3 regions of the Kribbella sp. NPDC056951 genome follow, and region 3 is predicted to be linked to each of the others. Evidence: riboswitches for the same ligand, from Rfam matches in the RefSeq annotation. Region 3 holds a riboswitch; each other region holds the start of a gene.
The links. Region 3 has a riboswitch for cyclic di-AMP ahead of ACFTSF_RS03615 (C40 family peptidase). Riboswitches for the same ligand answer to the same signal wherever they lie in the genome.
Positions count from the first base shown of each region.

Region 1: another riboswitch for cyclic di-AMP. It lies ahead of ACFTSF_RS26240 (hypothetical protein); the one in region 3 lies ahead of ACFTSF_RS03615 (C40 family peptidase).
Region 2: another riboswitch for cyclic di-AMP. It lies ahead of ACFTSF_RS04565 (hypothetical protein); the one in region 3 lies ahead of ACFTSF_RS03615 (C40 family peptidase).

Region 1 is NZ_JBHUQZ010000007.1:94,482-97,735, reverse strand. It holds gene ACFTSF_RS26250 (ADP-dependent glucokinase/phosphofructokinase) at 1-186, shown strand, start outside; gene ACFTSF_RS26245 (CHAP domain-containing protein) at 196-678, opposite strand; gene ACFTSF_RS26240 (hypothetical protein) at 826-1,737, opposite strand; cyclic di-AMP (ydaO/yuaA leader) riboswitch at 1,737-1,930, opposite strand; gene ACFTSF_RS26235 (dihydrodipicolinate synthase family protein) at 2,709-3,254, opposite strand, start outside.
Region 2 is NZ_JBHUQZ010000001.1:970,385-973,638, reverse strand. It holds gene ACFTSF_RS04570 (2'-deoxycytidine 5'-triphosphate deaminase) at 1-146, shown strand, start outside; gene ACFTSF_RS04565 (hypothetical protein) at 719-1,738, opposite strand; cyclic di-AMP (ydaO/yuaA leader) riboswitch at 1,738-1,930, opposite strand; gene ACFTSF_RS04560 (hypothetical protein) at 2,167-2,574, shown strand; gene ACFTSF_RS04555 (bifunctional DNA primase/polymerase) at 2,638-3,254, opposite strand, start outside.
Region 3 is NZ_JBHUQZ010000001.1:758,231-761,484, reverse strand. It holds gene ACFTSF_RS03620 (pyridoxal-phosphate dependent enzyme) at 47-1,009, shown strand; cyclic di-AMP (ydaO/yuaA leader) riboswitch at 1,280-1,472, shown strand; gene ACFTSF_RS03615 (C40 family peptidase) at 1,472-2,305, shown strand; gene ACFTSF_RS03610 (response regulator transcription factor) at 2,427-3,086, opposite strand; gene ACFTSF_RS03605 (histidine kinase) at 3,083-3,254, opposite strand, start outside.

The DNA.
Region 1 (3,254 bases), on a different contig from region 3:
CGCGCGCAACCGCGATGGCCCGAGTCCATCACGTTCGCCGCGGCGCTCCACGAGCGGATGGGCGCCGCGGTCCACTGTGTCCCCGGATTCGTCCTCGACATCGAGAACCCCACCACCGTCGGACTCGGCGACACCTTCGTCGGCGGCTTCCTCGCAGCCGTCGCCGAGCCGCGTTCGTTGCGGTAGGCAAGTTCTTTAGAAGTTCGGCTGCGCCCAGCCGAGGTAGCTGTTGAAGTACGGCAGGCTCGCCTTGCCGATCCTCCCGTTGACACTGGTCGCCCAGAAGTTGCCGTCACCCGTCGCGATGCCGACATGTCCGTAGGAGCTGATGTTCCAGAACACCAGCGCTCCCTTCGGCGGGTTCAGGTCACCCCGGTGCGCCGCGCCCCGCCGTACGGCGTCGTTCCAGTTGGCGATCGCCGACGCATAGATGCCGGTCCGGCCATACGCGTTCTCGACGGCCTTCTCGCAGTACCCCTGGTACGACGTGGAGCCGTTACGGGCCCTGAACCACGCGATCGCGTCATCGGCCCGCGACTGCGGACCGAACGACGTACTGGCGATCGGCGCCGGCGCGGGAGTTGCTGTCGCGGTGGCCGGAACAGTGACGACCAGCCCGCCGAGCACGGCGGCGGTCGCGGTCAGACGCGTGAACGAGCGAACAAAAGCTGACCTCATGATGGTTGCCTTTCACTCTCAACTGCGACGGGAGGGCTTGTTCCGTCAAGGCAAGCAGAGCGTGACCGCGTTGTCGCAGTGGGCAACGGAGGAAACTCACGAAGACCTGATGTGTTAGGTAGGCAATTTACGGATCGTTGCCCGCCGTCACATGAAGGTTGCTCCGGACTGATCCGGATGATCCTTGGGCGCAGACATCCCGGCCAGGAACGCAGCATAGAGTCCCGCCACGGTCTGAATGGTCGGCAGATCCACTGCGACGTGGAACGCCGCCGGATCCACAGCATCGATGGAGATCATCCCGAACAGCGTGTCACCCGACGCGACCGGCACCGCCATGAACGAGCGGTACTTCTTGCGGGGGTTCCAACCGACCGCCGGAGTCTCTCCCTCGACGTAACGCCAGGTGCGGGGCTCCCGCGCATCCAGCGCGTTGAAGGTCTCCGTGCCGCGGCCGCCGTCGCCCTCGAACACCGCGCGCATCGGCTTGGAATTACCCCGACCAGCGCGGTGCCGGAACACCAGACGACGATCGGAGATGTCGCCTTCCACCAAGTACAGACACACTCGCACACCGGCGTCTGCTCCACCATGCAGATTGGCGAGACCAGCCAAGGTGGCCGTCTCCGCCGCGCCGGCGAGTCGCTGTCTCGGCAATGTCTCGCCGGGGTCCAGCTGCGCGAGCCCTCCCAAGTGTTCCGCCAGCGGGGCGATGACACCGTTGACCGTCTGCACGCGAAACGCGATCTCGTCCTTCTCGCGGGCGCCTGCCCGCTTCGCCCGCATGCCGGCCTCCCAGGCCAAGAACGCCGGGATGGCGACGATCACCGCGGCACACACCATCCCCATCAGCCGGATGATCTTCTTCCGGTCGCCGGAGAAGATCCACCACCCGGTCTGGCCAGGCAGCACCTCGCCGTAGTCGACCTGCAGCGCCCAGGCCCCGAGCCCGGCCGCGATCACCACGCCCCACAGCGACAACCGCCACCACGACAGGCGGCGGTACCAGGGACGCACGTCGGGGGCCTCCGACCTGCGACGCCCGTTGAATTCGAGCATGCACAACTCCCAACGCCTGTGAAGTTAGCTGTCGGGTTCGGGCTGAGAGTCAAGACCCGGTCCGCTCCCGCGGACTTCACCCCAAGGGTCCCGACCACTCACAGTCGAGACTCCAACCTCCTGGGTCCCCCACCCCTGCCACAGTCCTTCGAGGGGAGTCCGTGTGTCCGGCAGGGTTCGGCGTTGACACACAAACAGTCCAGTTACTCACTGGACTGTCGGCGACAGTAGCAGAGCGATGCCGGAACGGCTCGCAACGTCGCGGGACACGCTCAGCGTCGGCGTTTCGCCTTGTCTACAAGGCTTGTCGACACGGCCGGCGGAATCCGGCGCAGGCCGAAACCTCTCGCCACGCCGACACTTCGCGCACATTCGGTCATCCCAACGGCGAATTCAGTCGGGGTGCCGGACTTCTCAGGCCCTGCCGGCCAGCCGTTCTGCCAGACCGCGGAGGCCGATGAGACGCAAGAGCTTCACTCTTGTCTCGAGGGCGCGTCGCTGCTCTCGCTCGCGGACGTCGGCAGCCGCGGCCGCTTCGCTCTCAGCGCGTACCCGAGCGAAGTATTCGTCGGGGTCTCGCGCCGCGGCGACGGCTCGTTCGGGTCCGGACATATCCCCTAGCGGCTCCACAACATTCCCCTCAGCGATTGCTCGTGGCACGACCCTGGCACGAGCCGAGCCCGAGCAACAGGCACCCGACCGCACAGTGTCCCTAACGTGATGATCTTCAACCACTTTCACCTTTACGCGAATCTAACGTAAGCCTCAACGGTCGAATCCGTCCCCAAGTCACACAGAACCTGCGCGAGCACTCCGGACGCGGTCGCGTTCGTACGACGAGTCTCGCCACGAACCCGCATCGTTGGGAAGGCCAGAGCTCGGGGCATCCAGGGGCAGCCCCCAAACCCCTTTCAGAGCTGACCGCGCGCCCGAACCCGCCAGATGACGGCGACAGATCGACGAGGTATCGGTCAGAGCAGGTTCGCGGTGACCAGGTGCTTTTCGACTTGGGCTATCTCGTCGGGGTTGAGGGGGATTTGGGGTGGGGCCATGGTGCCGGATTCGATGATGCCGCGGAGGTGGAGGGCTGCTTTGAAGGCGCCGAGGGCGGAGGAGCTCACGCCCATGCGGGTCGGGTCGCCTACTCGGATCAGGTCGAAGAGGCGGATTAGGCGTTCCTGCTCGGTGCGGGCGGCTTCCCAGTTGCCGGCGGTGGCTTGGTTGACGAGGTTTACATAGCCGTGGGGGTCTACGTTGCCTAGGCCTGGGACTACTCCGTCGGCGCCCATTCGCAGGGCGTTGTCGACGGTTAGTTCGGAGCCGGTGAGGATGCTGAAGTTGGTGATGTCGCCGCGGTCGCGGGCGCCCAGGATGACGTTGCGTAGGCCGGCCTCGTCGCCGCTGGAGTCCTTCAGGCCAGCCAGTACGCCGTCCGCCGCTAGCTGCAGCACTAGATCCGCGCCGAGTTTGGAGTGGACGGAGACCGGGAGGTCGTACGCGAACACGGGTAGTCCGGC
Region 2 (3,254 bases), 210 kb from region 3:
GCCTTGGATCGAACTACCAGGGACAGACCGAGACGCTTGGCAAGCACTTCAAGATCGACAGGGGCGAGAGCGCCCCCGTACCAACGGCTACGAAGCATGCAGCCGACTTGGAGTCCGAGCAGCTCGCATTTACCGGGGACGAATGAGCGCCGGGCCACAGACTCCTGACCCAGACGCCTGCCGGGGACCAAATGATCTGCACAAGCTTGAACACGACGAAGCAAACGACATCTGGTACGAGTGCGACTACGACTCGCGGAAAGGTATCTACACGTGGATGATCGTTCCACCCGTTGAGGATTAGGGCGAGACGGCAACGGTGGGCGATCTCGGCCAGCGATCGCCGTATGTACCCAGTTTCAGGACCTGACCTCGCGCCGATCCGGCAGACCCTGCGGCGCCGCACAGGCTGCGCACGGCAGGTCACAGATCTGCATCTAACACCTCATGGGATAGCGAAATACATCCCGAATCGTTCCTTCTGTGTACATACACACACTCGCGGTCCTGTTGCTGAGCCTCTTCGCGTGTAAAGCTGTTCTTACCCGACCGAGTAGGGGGCTATCGTGAAGGTCGTCAAGGACACTGGCAGCGTCGAGCGCGCCAAAGAGGTAGCTCGGAACCCCGCTGAGTACTTCGCTCGCGGCCGGGCGGAGGTGCGGGCCGAGGCGCGTAGACCTCGGCCATCATCAAGCACTACCCCTCATAAGCCAGAAAACTAGGCCTTCGGGTAGCTATCGAATCTCGTGTAGTTTGCACAAACGGCAGCGAACGCGTCCGCGATGACCTGAGCAGTTCGAACATGATCCTCGGTGATCGCCTGCGGGTCCGGGCTGTCGATGGTCACCATGCCGAAGACGTCCCCCTCTCCACCCGAGACGTGGAGCGCAGCGAACGCCTTCCATGCCTTGCGCTTTGCCCACTCGATGGGCGCGCCGGCCTCGCCGAGATGCCAGATTCGGGGCTGCCGCGCGTCCAGCGCTTTGAACGCCTCGTCTCCGCGCTTCCTGTCGCCTTCCCGCATCACCAAGGTCGGCTTCTTCCGATCGCCTCGTCGGTCAACGGCCCGAAGGATCCGGTTCGGCGTGCTCCCCTCCACCTGCCAATAGATGACACGAACGTCGGACACACTCCCGCCGAGGTACTCGACAATGCCCGACTGCATCGTCACCAAAGCCTCGCCGTACAGGCGGGCCGGCAGCGTTTTCTGATCGTCAGAGAGCGTGCTTGGGTCGAGGCTCCCGAGGTTGATCGACGTACCGATGAGAGGCCGCAGGATGACCTTGGAGAGGAGCAACTGCTCCTCTAGCTGCTTATGCGCGTCCATCAGTTCGGCGTGCTGGCGGACGATCTCGTCCTCCTTCTCCCCGAGCCGATGCTCTCGGCTAGCGAGCTCCCGTTCCCGTTCGGAAATCTCTGCAGCGGATGTGCGGTACTGCACGTACTGCGCGACTATGACCAGCAGAGCACCAGCGATGACGGCGGTGAGGCCAAAATACGTCAGGAAGTTCTCTCGGGTCGCGTGAATGAACCACACGTCGACGCTTCCGTGCGCGCCCGGCGCTTTGACTTGCGTCCACCACCCAATCGCGGTGGAAACAGCACTCACTCCATTGAGCGCGAACCATCGGAAGGGCAGCAGCTGCTTCCAAGGCCGGCGCGCTGACTGTCCCGCCGGTTGACTCGCGGCTGGCGGCAAGGCGGGCGCCGTCGCCTGACGACGCTCGGTCTCGGTCATGGTTGTCTCCCGACGCCTGCGGAGTTAGCTGTCGGGTTCGGGCTGGAAAGACTTGCCCGGTCCACTCCCGCGGACTTCACCCCAGAGTCCCGACCACTCACGATCGGGACCCAACTTCCTGGGTCCCCCACTCCCGCCATATGGTGTTCGAGGGGAGCGAGCGCGCCTGGCAGGACTCGGCGTTGACACACCCGCGGTTGGACAGTAGGTGTGTCCAGGTAGCAGCCGAGATTACACCTATCGCTGCCCCCTGTATCGGGAGAACGCGGCGCGCCGTGAATGCGCCTCCGGATATACAAGTCTTGTGCGCCGCGGTGCGCCTTGTAGTGCTTCGTTGCACCACCATGGGCCGAGCCTGCGTCGGCGCACTTCACCCAACGTGCCGCTTCTCTGGAAATTGTCGGTGGGGTCTGGGATCGTGCTGTGGTGTGAAGCTGACGGCGAAGGACTTCGGCGGTGTCCGACTAGAGCATCTGTCCGGCGTGACGGCCGCCGAGTTCGCTGAGGTTTGGCAGGCGATCGAGGACCGCGCCGACGAGCTGAGCGCTGCTGGCCGCGACAGTGATTTCGTGACCGGAATGCTCCAGACGTGCCGCTGGATCGCGGAGTATAGGTGGTGGGCTGGCGAAGTCGTTCCGTCCCCGATCACCGGGCAGTCCATGCCGGCCACTCCGGAGCTGATCGAGGCCGAGGTTGTCGCTGTCGAGCAGGCCGTCCGGGCTCCCTCGCGGGTCGGCAGGCCGGACTACGTTGGTGGCGTGTGGGCCACCTTCATGTGGACATGGCGGGGTTCCGGCGTACCGCCGCTGAGGTCTCCGAGAACGCAGGCCTCCTGACACGAGGAGAGGGCCTCAGTGCGCCATGGACGGTGCACTGAGGTCCTTTCGCAGTTGAGGCGACTACACGCACCGTGGGTTCCGCAGACCGGCTTGCAGGCCGCTGGCGATGGTGCGTTCGGCCTCGCCTGCGCCGAGTCCGATCTGGTGAGCGGCGGTGATCAGCTCGCCGTGGACACGGCTTTGATGGAGGGCACCGGACGGCAGGAGTCGTCCGAGGGCGAACGCGGCTTTGTTGAGCTGGTGATTGCGGCTGCCGGGCGCGGTGGCCAGCAAGGTGTCGAGCTCGCTGGCCAGGGCCGCGAGCCCGTACGCGGTGGCGTTGTGCAGGACCGCAGGCTTCACGCTGCTTGAGCCGGCCGGCGTCGGGGCGGGAGCGAGTGCGGTAGAGATCCAGTCGGGTAGTGGTGCTGGCGTGCGGATGATGTGGACGATGTACCGGTTTGCGGCGACGACTGATCCGGCGGCGACGACGTACCCGCCGCAACCTCGGGTGTCGATCTTCCAGCCGAGCCGACCGGCGGTGTTGCCCAACTGCTGCCCTGCGGGTTGCCGGAAGTACAGGTGGGTTCCGCCGGAGGCGGTGGTCACGGTCCAGGTCGCAGGCAGCGGCTCGTGCTGTGCGGCCAAGGACTCGAGTACGGCGCGGCCGTCGGCAAGTCCCGCCAGCGAGGGTGGCG
Region 3 (3,254 bases):
GTACGGAGCCGACCGCACCACTTTGACATCGCGATAGCGTCACCCCATGGCTGAGCTGAGTCTCACAGACGTCCAGGCCGCCGCGGGCCGGATCGCAGGCGTCGCACACCGTACGCCGGTGCTCACGTCCCGGACCCTGGATGAGCGGGCCGGGGCGCAGGTGTTCCTGAAGGCGGAGAACTTCCAGCGGATCGGGGCCTTCAAGTTCCGCGGCGCTTTCAACGCCATCAGCCGACTCTCGCCAGATGAGTTGTCAAGAGGCGTCACCGCCTACTCATCGGGGAACCACGCCCAGGCGGTGGCTCTGGCGGCTCAACTCGTGGGCAGCAAGGCGGCAATCCTGATGCCGGCTGACGCGCCGCCGACGAAGGTCGCAGCCGCCAAGGGGTACGGCGCGGAGGTCGTCAGCTATGACCGCTATACGCAGGACCGGGCCGCCCTGGCCACGGAGCTGGCCAGGGACCGCGGGATGACGCTGATCCCGCCGTACGACCACTACGACGTGATGGCCGGGCAGGGGACGGTTGCGCTCGAGCTGATCGAGGAGGTCGGCCAGCTCGGCGCGCTGCTGGTTCCGGTCGGCGGTGGCGGGCTGATGGCCGGCTGCGCGACCGCGGCCACGGCGCTGTCGCCGGGGATCCGGATGATCGGTGTCGAGCCGGCCGCCGGCGACGACCACGCCCGATCCTTGGCAGCCGGGGAGCGGGTGACGATCGACGTACCGCGGACGATTGCCGACGGTCAGGCGATCGCGACGCCGGGCGAGCTGACGTTCACGATCAACCGGCGGTTGGTGGGGGCCTTCGCACTCGTCACCGACGAGGAGATCCTGGCCGCGATGACGTTCGCGTTCGAACGGCTGAAGATCGTCCTCGAGCCGAGTGGGGCGAGCGCGTTGGCGGCCCTGCTGGCCGGGCGGATCCAAGGGCTGCCCGAGCGCGTCGGAGTGGTGCTGAGCGGCGGGAACGTCGGCCTCGAGCGCTTCCAGGCACTGCTCGCACAAGGCTGAATTCGCAAGGAACTCAGCCGGACCTGAGTACGCACTGTGCTCGTTGTCACAGACAGCGACTATAAAGTGTGACCCAGCTCACATCGAAGCTCTCATTTGGCGCCTCCGGCACGCTCAGACGCGCTCAGGACACCAGATGTTCACCAAGACTCATTGATCCGTCAGAGAGGCTCTGAGGGCCTTTTGAGAGGGTCTCTGTCGATCTGAGGGTTTGCGTCGTGATCGTTCTGTTATACAGTCGTCGGCGGTTCGGTAAACAACACGAACTGCACAGGTGTCACGCCGAGCTCTGCCAGGCACCTGCGCTCCCCTCGAACAACCAATGGCAGAGGTGGGGGACCCAGGAGGTTGGGGCCCGACCGTGAGTGGTCGGATCCCTGGGGTGAAGTCCACGGGAGTGGACCGGGCAAGATTTCCCAGCCCGAACCCGACAGCTAACTCCGTAGGCGTCGGGAGACAACCATGCCCGTCACTGCCCGACGGACGTCGCTTTCGCGCGCCGTCAGCCATACCGAGTCCGCCGCCATTCGGACTCTCCCGAAGCACCGCAAGCCTTCCCGGTCCGCAGCTCCGCGGGCCGCGGCCGCCGTACTGTCCGTGGGTCTCGCCGTCAGCGGCGGCGCCCTGGTCAGCATCGCCGCCGCTCCGACCACCGCCTCGGCCAAGGCCCTGAGCCCGGCCCAGGTCCGCGGTCACGCCACGATCAAGAGCCGCCCGCTGCTCCGCAAGGGTGACTCCGGCCCGACCGTGAAGTTCGTCCAGCGCGCCCTGCGGCTGGGTCCGGACGGCTACTTCGGCAACACCACCGTGGTGGCCCTGAAGAAGTTCCAGCTGTCCTGGGGGATCAAGGTCAGCGGCACCACCGACCACGCGACCTGGGGTCGCCTCACCTGGGCCGCGAAGCACAAGGTGCTCTACGGCAACAAGGGTGGCGTCAAGGCCGACATGTTCCGGGCCAAGGTGCTCCGCGAGGCCGCGAAGCTCAAGGGCACGCCGTACCGCTACGGCGGCACGTCGAAGCGCGGCTTCGACTGCTCCGGCTACACCGGCTTCGTGTACCGCGCGGCCGGCAAGAAGATGCCGCGCACCTCGCGTCAGCAGTACGCCGCGACGAAGCACATCAGCCGCGCGGCCGCCAAGCCGGGTGACCTGGTCTTCTTCAAGAACGGTGGCGGCAGCGTCTACCACGTCGGCGTCTACGCCGGTGGCAACCTGCTCTGGCACGCGTCGAAGCCGGGTACCCGGATCGGCAAGGGCAAGATCTGGACCAAGAGCGTGGCCTTCGGCCGCGTCTGACCTGACTGTCAGGTCCTCCCCCGTCAGCGCGCCCTCCCCCCGGGCGCTCTGACCCGAGACCGGCCGCGGGATCGTCGACCCCCACCCCTCCGACGATCCCCCGGCCGGTTTCTCTTTGTTGCTAGTCGTCCGTGAGCAATCCGGCCTCATAGGCGATGATCGCGGCCTGGACCCGGTTGGTCGCGGCCAGCTTCACCAGCAGCCGGGAGACGTGCGCCTTCACCGTGGCCTCGCTCATGAACAGCTTCTTGCCGATATCGGCGTTCGGCAGCCCGCTGCCGACCTCGACCAGCACCTCGCGCTCCCGCTCGGTGAGCTTGCTGACCCGCTCCTGCCCGACCCGGCGCCGATCGGCGCGGGAGTCCTTGGCGTAGTGGCCGATCAGGCGCCGGGTCACCGCCGGCGACAGCATCGCGTCCCCGGCCGCAACGACCTTGATTGCCTGCACCAACTCGCGCGGAGGCGTGTCCTTCAACAGGAACCCGCTCGCCCCGGCCTGCAGCGCCCGGAAGACATAGTCATCCAGGTCGAACGTCGTCAGTACGACGACCTTCGGCGGATCCGGCAGCGCCTGAACCGCACGAGTCGCGGCCAACCCGTCGAGCCGCGGCATCCGGATGTCCATCAGGACGACGTCCGGCCGGTGCTTGGTCACCATCGCGGCGGCATCGGCGCCGTCATCGGCCTCGGCCACCACCTCGAGCTCACCATCGGACTCGAGGATCATCTTCAACCCAGCCCGAACCAGCGCCTCGTCGTCCACGATCAGCAGCCGTGTCATCGCTCCCCTTCACCCAGTGGTGAGACCTTGTCCACCTCAACCGGTGAGACAGTCTGGCCGCTCGGCCACGGCAACCAGCCTTCGACCCGCCAGCCGCCGTCCGCTGTCGGACCGGTCGCCAGCCGGCCGCCAACCAGTACGACGCGCTCGCGCAGACCGACCAAACCG